One region of the Sporosarcina newyorkensis genome, then DNA from elsewhere that is predicted to be linked to it. Evidence: riboswitches for the same ligand, from Rfam matches in the RefSeq annotation. Region 1 holds a riboswitch; each other region holds the start of a gene.
The links. A riboswitch is a leader RNA that binds a small molecule or an ion and turns the genes downstream of it on or off. The one in region 1 is predicted to bind thiamine pyrophosphate.
Positions count from the first base shown of each region.

Region 2: another riboswitch for thiamine pyrophosphate. It lies ahead of B5D59_RS05290 (3-oxoacyl-ACP reductase); the one in region 1 lies ahead of B5D59_RS17190 (ECF transporter S component).
Region 3: another riboswitch for thiamine pyrophosphate. It lies ahead of B5D59_RS08060 (thiamine phosphate synthase); the one in region 1 lies ahead of B5D59_RS17190 (ECF transporter S component).
Region 4: another riboswitch for thiamine pyrophosphate. It lies ahead of thiM (hydroxyethylthiazole kinase); the one in region 1 lies ahead of B5D59_RS17190 (ECF transporter S component).

Region 1 is NZ_FUYJ01000012.1:19,643-24,374, reverse strand. It holds gene B5D59_RS17195 (ABC transporter ATP-binding protein) at 1-1,341, opposite strand, end outside; gene B5D59_RS17190 (ECF transporter S component) at 1,417-1,986, opposite strand; TPP riboswitch at 2,071-2,182, opposite strand; gene B5D59_RS17185 (methyl-accepting chemotaxis protein) at 2,352-4,037, opposite strand; gene B5D59_RS17180 (SulP family inorganic anion transporter) at 4,388-4,732, shown strand, end outside.
Region 2 is NZ_FUYJ01000002.1:194,620-199,351, reverse strand. It holds gene B5D59_RS05305 (trypsin-like peptidase domain-containing protein) at 1-134, opposite strand, end outside; gene B5D59_RS05300 (3-oxoacid CoA-transferase subunit B) at 294-938, opposite strand; gene B5D59_RS05295 (CoA transferase subunit A) at 938-1,642, opposite strand; TPP riboswitch at 1,789-1,887, shown strand; gene B5D59_RS05290 (3-oxoacyl-ACP reductase) at 1,949-2,713, shown strand; gene B5D59_RS05285 (hypothetical protein) at 2,863-3,144, shown strand; gene B5D59_RS05280 (acyl-CoA dehydrogenase family protein) at 3,367-4,732, opposite strand, start outside.
Region 3 is NZ_FUYJ01000003.1:293,714-298,445, reverse strand. It holds gene B5D59_RS08070 (thiazole synthase) at 1-591, opposite strand, end outside; gene thiS (sulfur carrier protein ThiS) at 588-794, opposite strand; gene B5D59_RS08060 (thiamine phosphate synthase) at 812-1,402, opposite strand; TPP riboswitch at 1,482-1,590, opposite strand; gene B5D59_RS08055 (Crp/Fnr family transcriptional regulator) at 1,684-2,382, opposite strand; gene B5D59_RS08050 (heavy metal translocating P-type ATPase) at 2,360-4,261, opposite strand; gene B5D59_RS08045 (heavy-metal-associated domain-containing protein) at 4,277-4,498, opposite strand; gene B5D59_RS08040 (phosphoribosylaminoimidazolesuccinocarboxamide synthase) at 4,666-4,732, shown strand, end outside.
Region 4 is NZ_FUYJ01000010.1:30,942-35,673, forward strand. It holds gene B5D59_RS15930 (polysaccharide pyruvyl transferase family protein) at 1-72, shown strand, start outside; gene B5D59_RS15935 (glycosyltransferase family 2 protein) at 125-1,204, opposite strand; gene B5D59_RS15940 (DUF3238 domain-containing protein) at 1,412-2,608, opposite strand; TPP riboswitch at 2,802-2,906, shown strand; gene thiM (hydroxyethylthiazole kinase) at 2,968-3,738, shown strand; gene thiD (bifunctional hydroxymethylpyrimidine kinase/phosphomethylpyrimidine kinase) at 3,762-4,577, shown strand; gene thiE (thiamine phosphate synthase) at 4,577-4,732, shown strand, end outside.

The sequences.
Region 1 (4,732 bases):
TGTCCATACTGAAGTCGCAAAGTTTTTCACGATCTCCATGTCATGGGTCACCATGAGAATCGTAATTCCTTGAACGCGTAGCTGTTCAAGCTTCTCTAAAATCGCGAATGTATTGCGTGCATCTTGACCAAAAGTAGGTTCATCCAAAAGCAAAATATCCGTTTGCGGAGTCAAGGCAGTGGCCACACTTAAACGACGCTTTTGGCCCGTGGAAAGCTGATAAGGATGCCGTGTGCCTGAATTCGGTAAATTAAAGAGTTGCATTAAATCTGCCGCATAGTTCACTGCTTGAGGTTTGCCCATTTTATGCAGAGAGACCGTTAATTCTTCAGCTATCGAATTCGTCACAAATTGCAGTTCTGGATTTTGAAAGACGAGCGAGAGTCCTTTAGGCAACTGCTTTTTCCTTTTCTTCTGAATAACGCGTTCACCATTCACTTTATAGATGCCTTCAGTGCGTAATAATTGCATAAGAGAAAGAAGCAGCGTACTTTTTCCTGAACCATTTTCACCCGTGATCGCAATCCAGTCACCTGTTTTAGCCACTGCTTTCTTTGCAAAGATTTTCGGGGCAGTGCCACGAAAACCATGAAAGTCGTTGAGAAGGATCTTTTCAAATGAGGAAACTTGTTCACGTTCATGCATCATCGATTTAAAAGACTCAGATTCCTTATACTCATCCCACACACTTGGATACCAAATACCGTAGCGTTTCAATTCTTCTTGATAGTGCTTGAAAATGGTGGAAGGAGAGTCGTCCGCTAGAATAATTCCATGGTCATTAAACAAGACAACACGGTCTACCCAGTCTGCAATCAAGTCAATTTTATGCTCAACAATAATTACGGTTTTATCAGCAGTTGCTTGTTTAATAGATGACCAGATTTGTTCGGTGCCTTCGGGATCAAGTAATGCGGAAGGTTCGTCGAGAAACAGAACATCGGGCTTTAGCAGAAGTACGGAAGCAAGTGCAAGCCGTTGTTTCATCCCTTGAGATAGTTCAAGGATCGGTGTGTGTAAGTTTTCCAAATGTAGATCGACGCGTTTTAGCGCCTCTTCTATCAAAGGTGCCATATCGCTGCGCGGTACGTTCAGGTTTTCCAGTACAAAAGCGAGCTCTTCATCGACATATGACATACAGAACTGCGTATCGGGATCTTGAAAGACGAAGCCCCATGAGTCGGGCAGATTGATTTTATCGGCTTTCATTGGCAACTCAATGGAGTTCGGAACGATTCCGCTGAGCACTTGCAGTAACGTCGATTTTCCACAGCCGCTTGGTCCGAGCATGAGTACTTTTTCACCTGGCTGAACCGAAAAGGAGAGATCCTTGAAGATCAAGGAATCCTCTCCAGGAAATTTTAAACGCAGATTGGTTAGATTGATGGCATGTAGATTCGAATAATTCATCAAAATTTACCGATCCAGCATCGTATATTCTTTTTTATCGACTGGACGAATTAAAGACGTCACACCAGTTGCTTCGAGTGCCCGGACGATCAGCACGGCGAAAATCCCAGTGAAGATGAATGCACTGATGGCACGTAGTCCATATTTCACGATAAGTGCCCACGTTTCAAGTGCTGCATAACCATAGAACAAGTCGAGCGTAAAGCTGGCCAGGCATGAAGCGACGCCCGCTAATCCAGCAACTACCATTGAGAAGCGTTTATAACGGAACGCTGCAAACAGCAATTCTGCTGCAAGTCCCTGAACGAAACCATACATTAGAACTTCGATGCCATGCCCGGCAAATGCGGATAAACTAGCCCCTGCAATACTTGCGATCAGCGCTGTACCGGGTTTACGGATGAGCAGATAAGCAAATGGACCGACCATGAACCACATTCCATAAATCAGCTGACGTGCAACTGGCAGGATCGGCTTTACAACGGTATACAGATCATCCCAGAACTTCATCAGGATTCCGAAAACGACCCCGATCATAATCGTGATCAATAAATCTGTGAATTTCAATCTTTTCAATAGATCCCACTCCTTCTTTTTTTGCCTATACAAAAAAGCCGTCTGAAAGAGCAGACAGCCGAGGAGGGGACATGCAGGTCCCAGATATTCCCTTCGAACGCTCTCTACGCTGGCATTACCCAGATCAGATTAACGGTCAGCAGTGGTTTTATCTGCTATCTCAGCCTGATTCACTCAAGCACCCGTACGGACAATTATGTAAGCAGTCATAGTATACAACAGTCTAATTTATCTGGCAACCTGAGGCGCAATAGACTACATGTGAAAAAGTAAGAATTTGTGGCTGTGTTATTGTCGTTCAAAAAGCGTCTACTCTGTAATTAGAGAAGACGCTATTATCGGTGCATTTGAAAAGATATGCGATTTTAGAGTTTGAATCGTTGCATCAGTAGATTCAATTCCTCTGCTAGTTTTGCTAAATCATTGGAGTTATTAGCGACTTCCTCCATGGAGCTGCTTGCTTGTTCGGATGAGGCAGAAGTTTCTTCGACCCCTGCTGCAGATTGCTCGGTAATTGCTGCAATTTCTTCTATAGAGCTGCGCATTTCCTGGCCATTTGCTGAAATGTCGTTTAAGTCTTCAGCTATACTGCGAATTCGATTCGCCATTTCTGTAACAGCTGTACTGATTTTATCGAATGTTTCACCCGTTTGTTTAATTTGGCTTGTTCCTTCTTCGACTTCTTTATACCCGTCCTGCAGTGAATCTGTTACTGTTCTGGATTCATTTTGAATGCGGTTGACGATATCTGTAATGTTTGTGACAGATGAAGAAGATTGCTCTGCAAGTTTTCTCACTTCATCCGCTACGACTGCGAAGCCTTTCCCATGCTCGCCAGCTCGCGCAGCCTCAATTGCGGCATTCAATGCCAATAAATTCGTCTGGCCCGCAATGTCTTGAATGACAGAAACTAGTTCAGAGATTTCTTGCGTGTGCTGATCCAATCCTTCTACTTTAACAACGGCATCGTGAACGATTTGATCAATCACAGCCATTTGCTTGGAAGAAGAAGTCATCAATTCACTTCCTTGGTTCGTCATCTCAAGAACCGAAGTGGAAGATTTTTGTACATGCATACCATTTTCATTGGCTTCCATCACTTTTGCTACGAAAGTTTCCATGGAGGATGACAAAATCGTGGCGTTATCGGCTTGAGACTCTGTGCCGTTTGCTAAGTCTTCCATCGTTATGGCAATTTGGGCCGTGCCTGCTTTTACTTCATTTGCTGATTGAGTCAATTCTTCACTTTGTGTAGACACAGTTTCGGCCACATGATTGATTTCATCTAATAAATGACGAGTGCTGGCACTCATTTCATTCGTCGATGCGATTAATTGGCCGATTTCATCTTTAAGATGTGTTTCCATAGGCTCGCTACTTAAATCTCCGCTCGTAATGAGTTTCATTCGATTCATGACGATTCGGAGTGGTCTTGAAATCGAGTTAGCTGTAATTATAGCCGTGGCTATGCTTAAAAGAATGACTAGAACAATTACTCCAGTGACAATAAGTAATGTCGTTTTCCCGTTTGCTAGCATATTTTTCTCTAAATCAATAATAAAATTTTCTCGGTTTTTAGCTGCTTCTTCGTAAGACGACATTAAACTACGAGCTTCATCAGTCATCGACATAACATTACGAAGAGCTTCCTCTTCATTTCCTCTTTCATATTCAGCGAATACTTGTTCAGTAACAAAATTACGCCATTCAACCGTTCTTTCGAATAGGTTAATACTTTCTTGGGTTCCCCCTAGTTTTTTTAAAGATGATTGACGATTTTCACTTTTTTCGGTGTAGCTATTAAACAACTCTTTAAAACTGTCGTCACCTGTCAGAATGAAACCACGAGACGCTGCGAGTTGATTCGCCATATCCAGAGATAGCTGTTCATCTATAATTAAAAGTGGCAGTTCTTTATCTAAAACCGCTTTCGTTAAGTTATTAGAATGATTTAATGTGTAAACGATATAAACACCTAATAAAACAATTAAAATGACTACAGTAGAAAATCCAAACAACATTTTTCCCCGTATGCTTTTGAATGTGCCCATTATTATCCTTATTCCCTTCTTATTTCATAGAGTTTCTTTTACCTATAAAACTGAAGAACTATTGATGTTTAAATAGAACTAAAAGTAATAAGTAAGTAATTCAATTATACCATTTATTTCTGTTGTTATCTATAGAGTGGTAGGAAAGACTAAAAATATAGTTAATAAAAGGCTGAGCAAAGTAATGGTAAAGGTGAGGGTGAGATCACCCAAGTAACGATATAATGAAGAAGTATGCATGCAATTAGATAGCTTGCAGTGTACTATTTATTTATGGAATTGTAGATGATAAGCTAATACCATTCAATTATGAAGTTAAATTAGTTGGAACATCATGAGAGGAGAACAATATGCATACTTTTAAACAGCAATGGCTTGGGAATGTCCGTGCTGATCTTTTGGCAGGCATTGTTGTAGGACTGGCACTTATTCCGGAAGCTCTGGCTTTTGCGTTTATCGTCGGTGTCGATCCGCGTGTCGCGCTCTATGCTTCCTTCACCATTGCGGTCATCACATCATTTGTTGGCGGCCGTCCCGGTCTAATTTCAGCTGCGACTGGTGCGATGGCTTTGGTTCTTGTCAGTTTGATGGCGAATCACGGCTTACAATATGTACTTGCAGCCACTATTTTAACAGGGATTATTCAATTAATCTTAGGGAGTCTGGGTGTTGCGAATTTAATGCGCTTCATTCCA
Region 2 (4,732 bases), on a different contig from region 1:
GCCAAGACAATGAAGCAGGTAAGAACAATAGCAGGTACCCATTTACTGCCAGACGATTTACTCATTTCCGTGCCGCAGCCCGCACAAAACTTCCCATTGTCTGTATTTTTATGACCGCATTTTGAACAGAACATGCAATTCACTCCCCCTTCTATTAGCACCTAATATTGTTAGTTATATGCAACTATGTATACGTTAAATAATACCATAAAAATCACTATAAAAGACTCACTCTTATGTAAAATCACACAAAAAAGCTCTGTCTACTTATGACAGAGCCATATACTCTACATTCAATTGTCTCCCCGAATCAAATCAGCTTCTGTTGATTCAATAACTTCCTCTGCCGTAAAGCCGTCAAATACTTCTTTCAGCACTAAACCTTTTGGAGTCACTTCAATTAATGCTCTTTCGGTAATGATCTTATCGACAACTCCTTTTCCGGTAAGCGGCAGCGTACAGCGCTTTTTAATTTTTGGTTCACCGGTTTTCGAAACATGGTCCATTATGACGATCACTTTTTTGGCACCGTGCACTAAATCCATCGCGCCACCCATCCCTTTGATCACTTTCCCTGGAATCATCCAATTGGCCAAGTCTCCTGTTTCAGACACTTCCATTGCCCCTAAAATCGCGACATCCACATGGCCGCCGCGAATCATCGCAAATGATTCGGCACTCGAGAAGAAAGCAGAGCCGGGAACCGTTGTGACCGTTTCTTTTCCAGCATTGATCAAATCAGGGTCGACATCTTCTTCTAAAGGATACGGCCCAATGCCCAATAATCCATTTTCCGACTGTAAAATGACTGTTTTATCAGCTGAAATATAGTTCGCTACAAGCGTTGGCATACCAATTCCTAAATTGACATAGTTGCCGTCTTTAATTTCCTGCCCTGCCCTTTTCGCAATGCGCTCTCTAAAATGAATTGGTTTCATTAAGCTCCCTCCCCTTTCTGCCGAGTCGTCAGCCGCTCAATTCGTTTTTCTTGTTTTGCCTCCAATAAGCCTTGCACATAAATGCTTGGGGTATGAATGTGGGCAGGATCTAGTTCTCCAACATCTACAATCTCTTCCGCCTCAGCAATTGTAAATTTAGCTGCCGCCGCCATAAGTGGGTTAAAGTTTTGTGCCGTTTTATTGTAGATCAAGTTTCCCAATTGATCGGCTTTCGCTGCGCGAATCAATGCGAAATCTGCATTCAAAGCTTCCTCCAATAAATACTCCTTGCCATCAAAGACCCGCACTTCTTTTCCTTCTGCAATCTGTGTCCCGACTCCAGCAGGCGTATAGAAAGCCGGTATCCCCGCGCCGCCTGCACGTATCTTTTCAGCCAACGTTCCTTGCGGTGTCAGCTCGACTTCAATTTCCCCTGCCAATACCTGGCGTTCAAATTCCTTATTCTCCCCAACATACGATCCAATCATTTTCTTGATCTGCTTCTTTTGCAGCAACAAGCCAAGTCCCCAATTATCCACGCCACAATTATTTGATATGATCGTTAAATCTTTCACTTCAGTTTCCGCCAATGCCAGAATCAGCTGCTCAGGTATCCCAACCAGTCCGAATCCGCCAACCATTAACGTCGCTCCATCTTGAATAGTTGAAACCGCTTGCAAATTTGTTGAGTAGATCGTTTTCATACGTTTCTCCTCCTGTTCTTTGCCAGTGCTTCACCCTTATTTTATTTTAACAAATGATTCAGATATTTGCATGAAACTATGAAAAAGAATGGTAATTCATAGTATTAAAATGTCCCTAATGCTATACTTCACAGACACATACATAACAAAATCACTGGGGGTGCCTATTGGCTGAGAGGAGAAAACTCCGACCCTTTGAACCTGATTCGGTTGATACCGACGGAGGGAAGTGGCATTTTTTTCAGCGGCCACTAACTTTCAGTGGTCTTTTTTTGTATAAACCTATGAAAAAAGGAGCTGGATGGATTGGAATTGAAAGATCAAGTAGTATTGGTGACTGGTGCAAGCAGAGGGTTGGGCGCGGCAACTGCGAAGGCTTTTGGCGAAGCAGGTGCAAAAGTTATCGTAAATTACTTTCAAAATAGCGATAAAGCTCAGCAAGTTGTGAATGAAATCGGCAGTGACCGGGCCATAGCACTGCGGGCAGACGTGCGGAATCCAGATGACCTGCAGTTATTAGTAGAACAGGCTAACCACCATTTCGGACAGCCAATTACGACAATCGTCAACAATGCGTTAATCGACTTTTCATTCAATGGTGATGATCGGAAACAGTTGAATGCGATTGAATGGCAGGATTATCATAAACAGCTGGAAGGTTCTGTGGGGGCAACGCTAAATACGCTTCAAGCAGCTCGGGAAGGCATGACACAATTGCAGTTTGGTCGAATCATCAATATCGGAACAAACTTGGTGCAGAATCCTGTCGTACCTTATCACGATTACAATACGAGCAAGGCCGCTTTGCTCGGTATGACGCGGAGCATGGCAAAAGAATTAGGACCTGATGGTATCACCGTCAATATGGTGTCAGGTGGGCTTTTACTGAAAACAGATGCTAGCGCCGCAACGCCGGATGCTGTGTTCGATATCATTAAAGCCAACACACCGATTGGGCGAGTCGTCACTCCAGAAGAAGTAGCTGATGTGGTTGTCTTCTTCGCTTCTCCTTCCAGCCGTGCCGTCACAGGACAAAATCTCGTAGTGGATGGCGGATTGGTGATGGATTGATAGAGTCATTTCCTGACTTTTTGCATGGTTGATTTGTAGATCAAGCGTATATTAGATAGCACCTCCTTTGCGTTGAATTCATCAAATGAAACGGCACAGTTCTCTCACGTTTTTCGACATACACTAAGAGAGAAGGAGGTGCATATTTTATGTCATCAAGAAAGTTTAGACCTTGCAGCGGCTGTGACTCTTCTCATGTATCGAATCGGGAGACTAGATGTTATGACGAAAAGAAATTAATTCATATACTCGTCGATTTAATGATGGGAGATCCTATCGAAATCACCTTGAAACACTCAAAAAATATTCAGCATAATGGCTATTACTTAGAATTCAACAAAAACAATCGAGTTATCCATTTTCAACCGTTCGGAGATGCAGATGTCCAAGAATTCGCCTTGGCTGACATTTGCACGATAAGATATAGCTGATACAAGGAATTTCAGAATCCAACACGGTGTCGTTCGATGAGACTAAAACTAGCAGCCATAAGAGATTATTCCACCTTTCACTCTCCTAAATCACCATAAGAAACCCCTTTATGATCGCGTATAGACACTTTATGATCTTCAACAGCAAAATGACGCACATGGAAGAAGGGCAGTTCAGGAGATCACTCCCTGGACAGCCCTCCATTTATACAGTCTTGCTTTTCAGATTAATTCCTCAAAGCATTCCACTGTTTTCATCGGTTCGCCTGACTTACGCAACCCCCATGTATCTTCCATGAACACCTCTGCTAACTTCTCATACTTCCTACCATACTTTGCAGCCCACTCCAAACTCACGACGCTTTCATATACGTCCGACATGCGTTTCATCCATCTTTTCGCTTCAAATGTTTGCAAAGAATAATCATAGGAAGCAAAGGCAGTCAATCCTTCCTGCACACTATCAATTTCTCTATCTAGTACTTGCGTCAATCCGCATTCCTCTAATGCAGACAAACGGTTCTTCATCTCATCGACAAACAAGTCATGAGCTTTGAATTTCGTGACCAAACGAATCAATTCCAACGCTAAAATATTTGCCGTCCCTTCCCAAACGGTTAACACTTGTGCATCCCGTAGCAATCTCGGCGTAACAAAATCTTCTATATAGCCATTGCCGCCGTGCATTTCGATTGCTTCATGAGAGAAGTGAATTGCCTGTTCCGCTGTTTCCTTTTTAATCAATGCAATAAAAAGTCGATTCAGCACTTGCTCGCGTTCATCCGCTTCTCCATCTGTAACTTTTTCATATAGTTTAATGAAATCAAAAACGGTTATTGTTTCCGCATGTAATTTTGCCGACATTTTTCCTAATGTATCACGCACCATTGGATAACCCGTCAAACGTTGACCGAATGCATTTCTACGACTTGCATAGCTCTTGGATTCCAGCAATGCTCTGCGCATGATGCCTAGAGATGCAATCGCATTGCAGATTCTTGATAAATTAAGCGCTTCGAGCATATAAGCCAAACCTTTCGTCGGATCACCTACAACATAGGCAATCGCCCCGTCAAATTCCACCTCACCTGACGGCACAGCGCGCACACCCAGTTTATCTTTGAGTCTGCGAATACGAACTCCGTTTAACTCCCCGTTTTTCTTGCGCCAAGGTACCGCAAACAACGTCAAACCTTTTGACCCTTCAGGCGTACCTTCCATACGAGCCAAGACCATCACCACGCCTGCCATTCCGGCATTCGAAGCAAAATACTTTTCTCCATACAATCGATATTGCTCTCCTTCTTTCACCGCGCGGACAACATTTGCACCTAAATCGGACCCACCTTGCCGCTCCGTCAAAAATGTAGCACCTTCGAATAAAGGCATTTCACCCGTTGCGCAAACACGGGGTAAAAACAGTTGTTTTACCTCGTCATCCGCGAAATGATCCAATAAATACGCAGTTGCCATCGTCAGCGTTACAGGACAATAGAAACCAGGCTCTGCATGAGACAACAGAAATCCTTGTGCAAAGCTATACGTATAATTCCCCTTATGTCCAAGTTCGGGAATCTCTTTATGGACA
Region 3 (4,732 bases), on a different contig from region 1:
CATCGCGTATGCCGCGTCTTTCGGTGATCCAATGCCCGCATCCACAATGACCGGTACATTTGATTGCTCGATAATTAGAGAAAGATTCAACGGATTCAAAATTCCGTGACCTGAACCAATCGGTGCAGCGCCCGGCATGATGGCATGAACGCCTAATTCACAAAGTTTCCGTGCCAGCACCACATCATCCGACGTATAAGGCAGCACGATGAAACCTTCTTCAAGCAGCATTTCAGATGCACGCAACGTTTCCACTGGATCAGGCAACAAGGAATGGCTGCAGCCAATAATCTCAACCTTTACCATATCACATAATCCCGATGCTTTCGCCAGCTTCGCGATATGCACCGCTTCCTCCGCTGTGCTTGCGCCTGCTGTATTTGGCAATAATGTATAGTGCTCTAAATCCAGTTGCTCCAGGAAATTCGGCTGAGACTCTTCGAAAATGTTCATCCGTCTCACCGCAAATGTTAAGATTTCTGTCTCTGATACCGCAACTGCCTTTTTTTGAGTCTCAAATGAAGGATACTTCCCTGTGCCTAACAATAAACGTGAAGAAAACCTTTTATCTGCTATTTGTAACATCCTCATCCGCCTCCAACAAAATGTATGATTTCAATTTGATCTCTGTCCATAATTGGTGCATCGTAACTGTCCTTCTGCAGAATTTCCTTGTTCTTTTCGACGATCAAAATTCGATTGCCAAGCTTCAAATGCTCCAGTAACTGCTGAACTGTTTCCACCTCAGGTACAACCGAATACGACTTACCGTTCAAATCAATTGTTTTGCCCAATGAACACCGCTCCTTTGCTATGAATCTCTTGCACGTGCATAATCTCTAACTGCGCTCACTGCGTCTTGACTGCTGATGGGGGACAGGATTGCTGCACCTCTGACGCCGTGTCTTTTAAAAAACGGCAGATGAACTGGCCGAATTCCACCGATTGCATAGACGGGAATCGTGCATGATAATGCAATCTCAAAAAGCTCATCCGTACCCCGCGGAGCCAAGCCTTTTTTGGATGATGTCAGATAAATATGTCCATACAATAGCCAGTCTGCTCCAGCAGCTTGTGCTTCTCGTGCCTCTTCCAATGAATGGATGGAAGATCCTAATCTCAGCGACGGAAAAGTGGTACGTGCTTCCTTCACCGACATTCCATAGCCTGTCAGCTGACAGGCTATGGACAGCGAGTTTGCGAGGCTGGGCCGTGCGTGTACAATTATTTTATCCAATGGAAACCCTCTAGTAGAGAGACGTGAAATCAATTCGATCAGCTGTACATCCGTCTTCGACTTTTCACGTAAGATAAATTCATCGATATAAGGCTCCGTCTCCAGCAACTTGAGCAGCAGTTCATCAACAGAATGACAATCATCCGTGACACCGACCAATTTCATTTCCAGTTCACCTCCAAATGAAAAAACCACTTCCCGAATCGGAAAGTGGTTGGATGTGTCGGCATGTATGAGAGTACGCCAAAACGACTTGCCACTTCCCTCCGCAGGTACGAACCTGTTCAGGTGATAAGGGTTTCAGAGTCGCACTCTTTTCTCAGTCCTTGTGAAGGATTCCCCTAATGGTCAAAAGATTATGATATTCACTTACAGCATAGCACTTACCAGATTGAAAGAAAAGAGGGATGTCAAATTTTCATCTCTTGCTGAATTTCATATAGCCATTATATGAGTAATAAAGAATCTAAATCGAAAATCTCTACAATCTTAGAACCGGTCTGGCGTATCCAGCCCCGTTCTTCGAATACGCTTAATTTACGACTGATTGTTTCGGGTGTCGTGCCAAGATGGGAAGCTAGATCTTTTCGGCTCATCGGCAGTCGGATGGTCAATTGTTGCTGTTCCTCTGATAGATCCGCCAAATACAACGCAAGTCGAGTTTCAGCAGATTCCATGGCGATTCGGGCGGCTCGCAGCTCTGTATCCGCGAGTCGGGAAGAGAATTCCGTAAGCATCCTCAATGAAATTGCAGGGTGAGATTGCAAAAGTTGCTGCATCTCGTCCCGTTGGATGATACACAGTTCAACGGCTTCCAAAGTTTCCGCATATGCGTCATGAGGCTTTGCGTCGAACAAGGAAAGCTCGCCTGTGAATTCTCCTGGTTTCAGGATACGGACGAGTTGTTCCTTGCCATTCTCCGATAGACGATAGACCTTGACTCGTCCTTTATGCAATATATATAAACCTTCTGAGCGATCACCGCTATGGTAAATCATTTCACCGCGAGGGTAGTTTATGCTGCGTGCAAGCGCGACGATTTTATCCATTTGCTGCTTATCCAAGTGATTGAAAAGAGGGACGAGCGAAACGCAGGAACGGTGAAGATCGTTCGTGCTTAGGTCACAATGTGATCCTTGGTTCATCCGATATCACCTCACTTTGTTTTTGATTCGATGGCTTGTCGTTAGTATAACGTATTAATCGAATGGCGTTCAGGATCACCAGAAGTACGCTCACTTCATGGACGAGCATACCGGAAGCGAGGAATACTTTGCCGAGTAATACACCGAGCAACAGAAGGAATACGGTACCGACCGCAAAGAAGGTATTCTGCTTCATGTTCTGTACAGTTGCTTTCGCTAAAGCATAGGCATGGGAGAATTGATCGAGCCGATCTGCCATCAAGACGATGTCCGCTGTCTCCATTGAAATATCTGTTCCGCCTTCTCCCATGGCGAGCCCAATATCCGCCGTTGCTATGGCGGGTGCATCGTTGATTCCGTCGCCTGCCATAGCAACTCGGTGACCTTGTTCTTTCAAACTCTGAACTGCCGCCACTTTATCTTTAGGCAATAATTCCGCATAGATTTCGTCAAGGCCAAGGTGTTCGCCAACTAGTTGGGCTGTATGTCGATTGTCGCCTGTCAGCATGATCATTTGCTTGATGCCATTTTTCCGCAATTTGGCCAACGCTTCGGCAGCTTCCGGACGAATTTGATCGGCGACAGAGATGATTCCTGTGATTTCCCGGGAAATACTGACGAAAATTGCCGTATTTCCAGCTTTCTCACGTTGTGATGCATAGTCTTCCATTTCAGAAGGAATCGGGATCTTTTGGTCTTCCATTAGTTTGCGATTGCCAACTGCGAGATGCTTTCCTTCTACTGTAGCCATTATTCCATTTCCTTTAACCACTTCAGCGTCTTCCGGTTGATTGGACAAATGAATCGCACGTTTCTTCGCTTCTTTAACGATAGTCCGGCCTAGATGGTGTTCTGAAATCATTTCGGCTTCGGCTGTGAGACGCAGTAACTCTTCTTTCTCTATACCTAATCCGTAGACATCAGTTACTTCAGGTCGCCCTCTTGTCAATGTACCTGTTTTATCAAAGACGATCGTATCAATTTTCGCTAGCTGTTCCATTACTTCACCGCCTTTTATCAAGACACCGTTTCGGGCTCCGTTGCCAATTCCTGCAACGATCGAAACCGGTGCGGAAATGACGAGGGCTCCAGGGCAAGCGATGACGAGGAAAGTTAACGTCATTTCGATGTTCCGTGTTAAAAGATAAACGAGCACGGACAAGAGCACAATGGAAGGCGTATAGATAGTAGCAAAACGCTCGAGAAACTTTTCGGTTTTCGATTTGGATTCCTGCGCTTCTTCCACTAATTCAATAATGCGGGCGAAAGTCGTGTCATTACCAACTCTTACGGCAATCACTTCTATATAACCATGTTCCACTAGTGTACCGCTGAATACTTGATCATCCAGCATTTTGCTGGCGGGAACCGATTCACCTGTGATAGCTGCTTCATTTAGTGTGGCGGTCCCCGAAATAATTGGACCATCCACAGGAACTTTTTCTCCTGATCGAACGATGACCTGATCGCCGATTTCAACATTGTCTACTGAAACGGTCAATATTTCACCATCACGCATGACGCGTGCTTCTAGTGGAGCTAAGTCGGTAAGAGCTTTCAGGGAAGAGCGAGTCTTTTCCATTGTTCGTATTTCCAGCATCGCCCCGAATAAAAATAGAAACGTGACGACCGCAGATTCTACATATTCTCCAATGAATAATGCACCGACAACCGCAATCGTGACGAGTAATTCTATGCTGAACGCTTTCATCCGGATAGCTTTAAAAGACTTGATCGTGATTGGAGTCCCGGCTATCAAAGTAGAAGTAACCAACGTGATTTGGCGTGCATCATGCCACCCGGCAATATGCATGATGATCGCGGCTGCTAAGAGAATAGCAGAGATGGCAGTGACGCGTACCGTTTGTTTGGCATTCATGTGAGTTCCTCCTTTTTAAGCAACTTTTAGGCTGAGTACTGGATAACCGAGCTTTTCGATGAGTTCTTGCAAGTCATTCGCAGCTACGATGGCTTCGTCAAACTCAACGCGTACTTTGTTTGAGTGGAATAATACTTTTACTTTTTGAACCCCATTTGCTCGGGCTAAGGCACCTTCAATTTTCTTGACACATGACGGACAGCTGAATGGCTCCATTTGAAATACTGCTTTTTTCATTGTTCTCATCCTTTTCGTTTGTATTTGTTAACTTAAGTATAGAGGGGATTTGTATTTTGCACCTTGACCTCCATCAAGTTTTCTGTAATCTATCCTTTTTCTTCAGAGCAAAGTGCATTATACTTAAAAAGTAGAACAATAATTACGAAATGAGGAGAATCGTTCGTATGAAACTAACTTATTCTGGTAAAACGAAAGATGTTTATCAATTGGAAGACGGTCATGTGCTATTAA
Region 4 (4,732 bases), on a different contig from region 1:
ATCGAGACACAGCGAAATTTATACGCAAAAAGGTTGCTTGAACCCTTTGCAGCTAAGCTATATTTACACTGATAAACAAATTAGCAGGGTCAAGATGTAAAAACGTCTTGACCCTGCTTTCATGCTATTTCGCGCGGTGTTCTTTAAAAAAACTCTCATTATTCATAATGACAGGATCCTTTGGACGGTATTGCTTTGCAAGAAGATTTTGGTCAATTGCAGCTTGGACATCTCCTGTTTTCCAATAACAAACGCAAAGCTGCAAATGTGGATACCAAGTGGAGAAGCTTTTATTCGTGAATCCCATGTCCGCTTCTGTTTCAATATCCACTGCTGTTTTATACCAAAAAATCGCCTTTTGAAAAAGACCTTTCTCTTTATATATGTCCCCTATTCTGCACGCTGCTTCGGGTCGAGGAATATCGTAGTTCATTGTGCTGACCAAAGCGGCCATCTCCTCTTTAGGCCGTTTTAAAACGCGATAGCAATCTGCCTTATACAAACAGGCACGAATGATATCCTCGACCCATCCTTTTTCCGTTGTCAAAAATTCGGTATACTGTTGGAGCGCTTTCTCGAAGTGACCATGATCCTTCAGTTCGTTTGCAAAATAAAAGAGGTCTCTAGGTGTAAATTCCTCTCCCGCTTCACGCCTTTTTTCATAAATGCGCAAATTCCTGCCCTTAGATTGGTTCTTCTTTTTCTTGTCGGCTTTCCTGTGAGTGACAGAGATATCTGACGCAAGAATATTTCCGCTTATAAGCAGCACTTCATGGACAGGTCCTACCCATTTAAAATCACGCACCCTTTTGACAAGCCTATTTCTTCGGAATGAAAAAGATGGATTTCCATACTCATCAAAGGCCACATGATATAACATTGAGACCACATCAACGCTCGGATCCAAGCTCTCTTTTAAACGAGCCAACTTCTCTCCGTCACTCTTAAGCAATACATCATCCGCATCCATCCATAAAATATATTCCTTTGTAGCTTGTTGAAACGCAAAATTCCTAGCAGCTGAAAAATCATCAATCCACTCAAAATCATAAATTTTGTCTGTAAACTTTCTTGCGATTTCTTTCGTCCTATCGACAGATCCTGTGTCAATAATCACGATTTCCTCACATAAATATGCCACGCTATTCAAACACTGCTCTAACACTTCTTCTTCATCTCTTACGATCATGCATAAACTAATCATATTAGTCTCCTTTTTATTATGTTCTTTCATTATATGTACTATATTAGCAGCAGTGTTGGGTTATTAAACTGAGGAAAATACGTCAAAACAAGTACCGGATCCCTACGCAATTTACAGAACAGACTGGAAGGATGCAACAAATGAAAACACCTTCTTAAAAGACTTCTTCTTTCACTATAACTGTCATTGCGCAGGGGATGTCCATTCTTAATTACACGTCATATAACGCCAATAATCATCACCTAAGACACCTGATAAGTATGCCAGCCCTTCGCTTTCCGACTGACGTATAGTCCACCAATCACCGTCACCAAGCGATAGATAAATCTCATGATGGGGAGCGTCGTTATGATAACCAACCAAATCGATATTTCCTTCACAATCCAGATGACCCTTCACTTCATAATGGATGGGTGGAGAAACTGTCAGTGGATTCCCGACATCATGCACTATCTCAAAATTGATCTCTGACGGCTTCCCTTCCAAACGTTTGATTTCAATATCTTCCAACGATGCATGACCATGACGCTTATAGCTTTTCAAATAATTCATGCCAATAGATGGACCGACAGCCTTCGTAAATTGAAGTGAGCTTTCTTCAATATTGAATTCACCTCGCATATCCACTCGCGTCCGATAACTTTTCCCTTCTGGATCGAAATCCCGGTCATCACCAGCGAAGTATGGCAACGGAGACAAGAGATTAGGATTTTTCAGGATATCTTCTTTTAAAAATGTAGTATAGCGAAACTTCCACCGATCTATTTCTAGCACCTTTTTACGCTTTGCCACCGGTTGCAATAAGTGATCCCGACAATTCACTCGTATTGAAAACGTATAGCTTTCCTCCGTCGGCTTGTTCTCTGAACTAGGCGGCATCACTACTTCAAATGCTTTCGATACGATCGACTTACTGACATTCATTTGCTGATTGCTGTCAATTAGTGGACGAGTACCCAAAACACTATATGTAACCGCCTCGGACATGCTTGATTCTCGATCGATGAAGCGGTTATTCTCTACGGTATCGAGATATATTCCATTACGGTAAATATCGTATTTTTCTACGCCTTTAATTCGCTCCCAAGACAAAGCAATTTGTGACGAAGCCGCAATTGTTGTGATGACCAAACGTTGTAGAGGATGTTCGTCTTCCACCCTGCTCGTTAAAGCAGATGTTTGAATCACTATGACGTCTTCTACTTTTTCGTCTTTTACACGTTCAATCGTATATTGAAATGGGTGTCTTGAATCGAGTTCTCCGTCAGTAAATTCAGCAACAGTCCCTTCATACAACTGCCGTTCATTTTTATAGACCCTATAGTACCCTCCTGTATCACTCCAAACAAACGATAGCTCCCCCAATGAATGCTTCATACTTTGAACTTCGAATAATGGCTCCATTTTTCATCTGCTCCTTTTTATTCATTTCATATCAATCGACTGTTTCATTTCAGACACTTATGCAACATTGGGCATATGTGTTTACCTACTTCTTCTATGTGTTATCTATCATTTTTATACAATTCATTCTGCTCATCCCAGTATCGTTTTATCCTTCTGTAAATATATGCTACAATCAATATGTCTGATTCATATTCACCACTAGGGGAGCCCGGTTTAATGGGCTGAGATGCATTTACCGCAAACCCTTGGAACCTGATCTAGTCATACTAGCGAAGGGAAGTGGGTAGTTATCGTACCCAACAGCCCATTTCGAATGGGCTTTTTGTATATATACCTTTATAGAGAGGAAGAGAAACATGCCGCTTATTCACCAACTTCGCAAGGAACAACCACTGGTTCATTGCATTACGAATATCGTAGTAGCGAATTTTCAAGCGAATGGTCTATTAGCTATCGGAGCCTCTCCTGTAATGGCTGATGCAATAGAAGAAGCAAAGGATATCGCAAAAGTTGCCGATTGTAGCATTCTGAATATCGGGACGTTGAAGCAACAAACAGTAGATGCAATGATTTTGTCAGGCAACAGTGCCCGCGCAGCGGGAAAACCTGTTGTGCTGGACCCGGTCGGTGCAGGCGCGACTCCCTTCCGAAAAGCTTGTGTACTGCAAATCTTAGATGAAGTGGATGTTACTCTGCTTCGATGTAATGTCGGAGAATTGGCTGCTATCGCAGACATCCCCTGGAATGCAAAAGGCGTAGATGCAGGAGAAGGACAAGCCGACGTAGAGGGAATCGCAAAAATCGTTGCCTTGAAATATGCATGCTTAGTGGCTGTATCTGGAGAAATTGATATCGTTACTGACGGCCATTCCACGTTATCCATTACTGGGGGACACCCTATGATGACGAATATTACGGGTACAGGTTGTTTACTCAGTTCCGTAGTAGGAGCATTCTTATCAATCGGGAGCGAACGTCCTTTAGAAGCAGCAGCGGCGGCACTCGCATTTTATAAACGTGCAGGCGAAGAAGCGGCCAAAGTTTCTCATGGGCCAGGTGATTTTGCTATGAACTTTTTGAATGCATTATATACATTGGATCGCAAAACCAAAACGTACTTAGTATAACTACGAGTAAGGGGGTTTTTTCATTGACAGTAAAAGTAGCATTGACTATTGCCGGTTCAGACAGCGGTGGCGGTGCTGGAATCCAAGCCGATCTAAAAACGTTTCAAGAGCTCGGTGTATTTGGCACATCCGCACTTACTGCCATTACCGCCCAAAACACACAAGGCGTTCATGGTGTTTATCCAGTACCAGTAGAAGGCGTAGTAGCTCAAGTACGTGCTGTACTGGATGATTTTGAAGTGAAAGCCTGTAAAACAGGTATGCTATTTTCTACAGAAATTATAATGGCTATTGCTTCTTTATTGGAAGAATACCCGCCGATTCCTCTCGTGATTGATCCTGTCATGATTGCCAAAGGTGGTCAATCATTATTACTGCAAGAAGCGGTCCAAGCGATGAAGGAAAATTTAATCCCAATTGCCACTATTATTACGCCCAACATTCCGGAAGCCGAAGTACTAACAGGCATGAAGATTGTAACGGATGAGGATATTCAAGAAGCGGCGCAAATCATCATCGAGCTAGGTGCAAGAGCCGTCATTATGAAGGGCGGCCACCGCAACGATGTGCTCGAAGCAAAAGATTATTACGCTGATTGTGAAGGTCAATCTTTCACCATGACAACGCCTTGGGTACAAACAAAAGATACCCATGGTACAGGCTGTACGTTTGCAGCTGCTTTAACCGGTTTTATCGCAAAAGGCTATTCCTTGTCAGATGCCGTTGCAGAAGCAAAACAATTTATCCAAGCTGCGATCGAAGACAGTCTACGCATTGGTTCTGGGCATGGACCGACGAACCACTGGGCATATAATCGTTTAAAGAAGGAGATGCACTAATGCGGAATGCAGAAGTGAGAAAAGCTTTGAGTCTTTATTTTGTGATGGGTACCCCAAATACTGCAACGAATGGGGAGCAAGAAACGCTGGACATCTTAGAGGCAGCTCTTCGTGGGGGTATTACTTGCTTCCAGTTGCGCGAAAAAGGCGAGAAT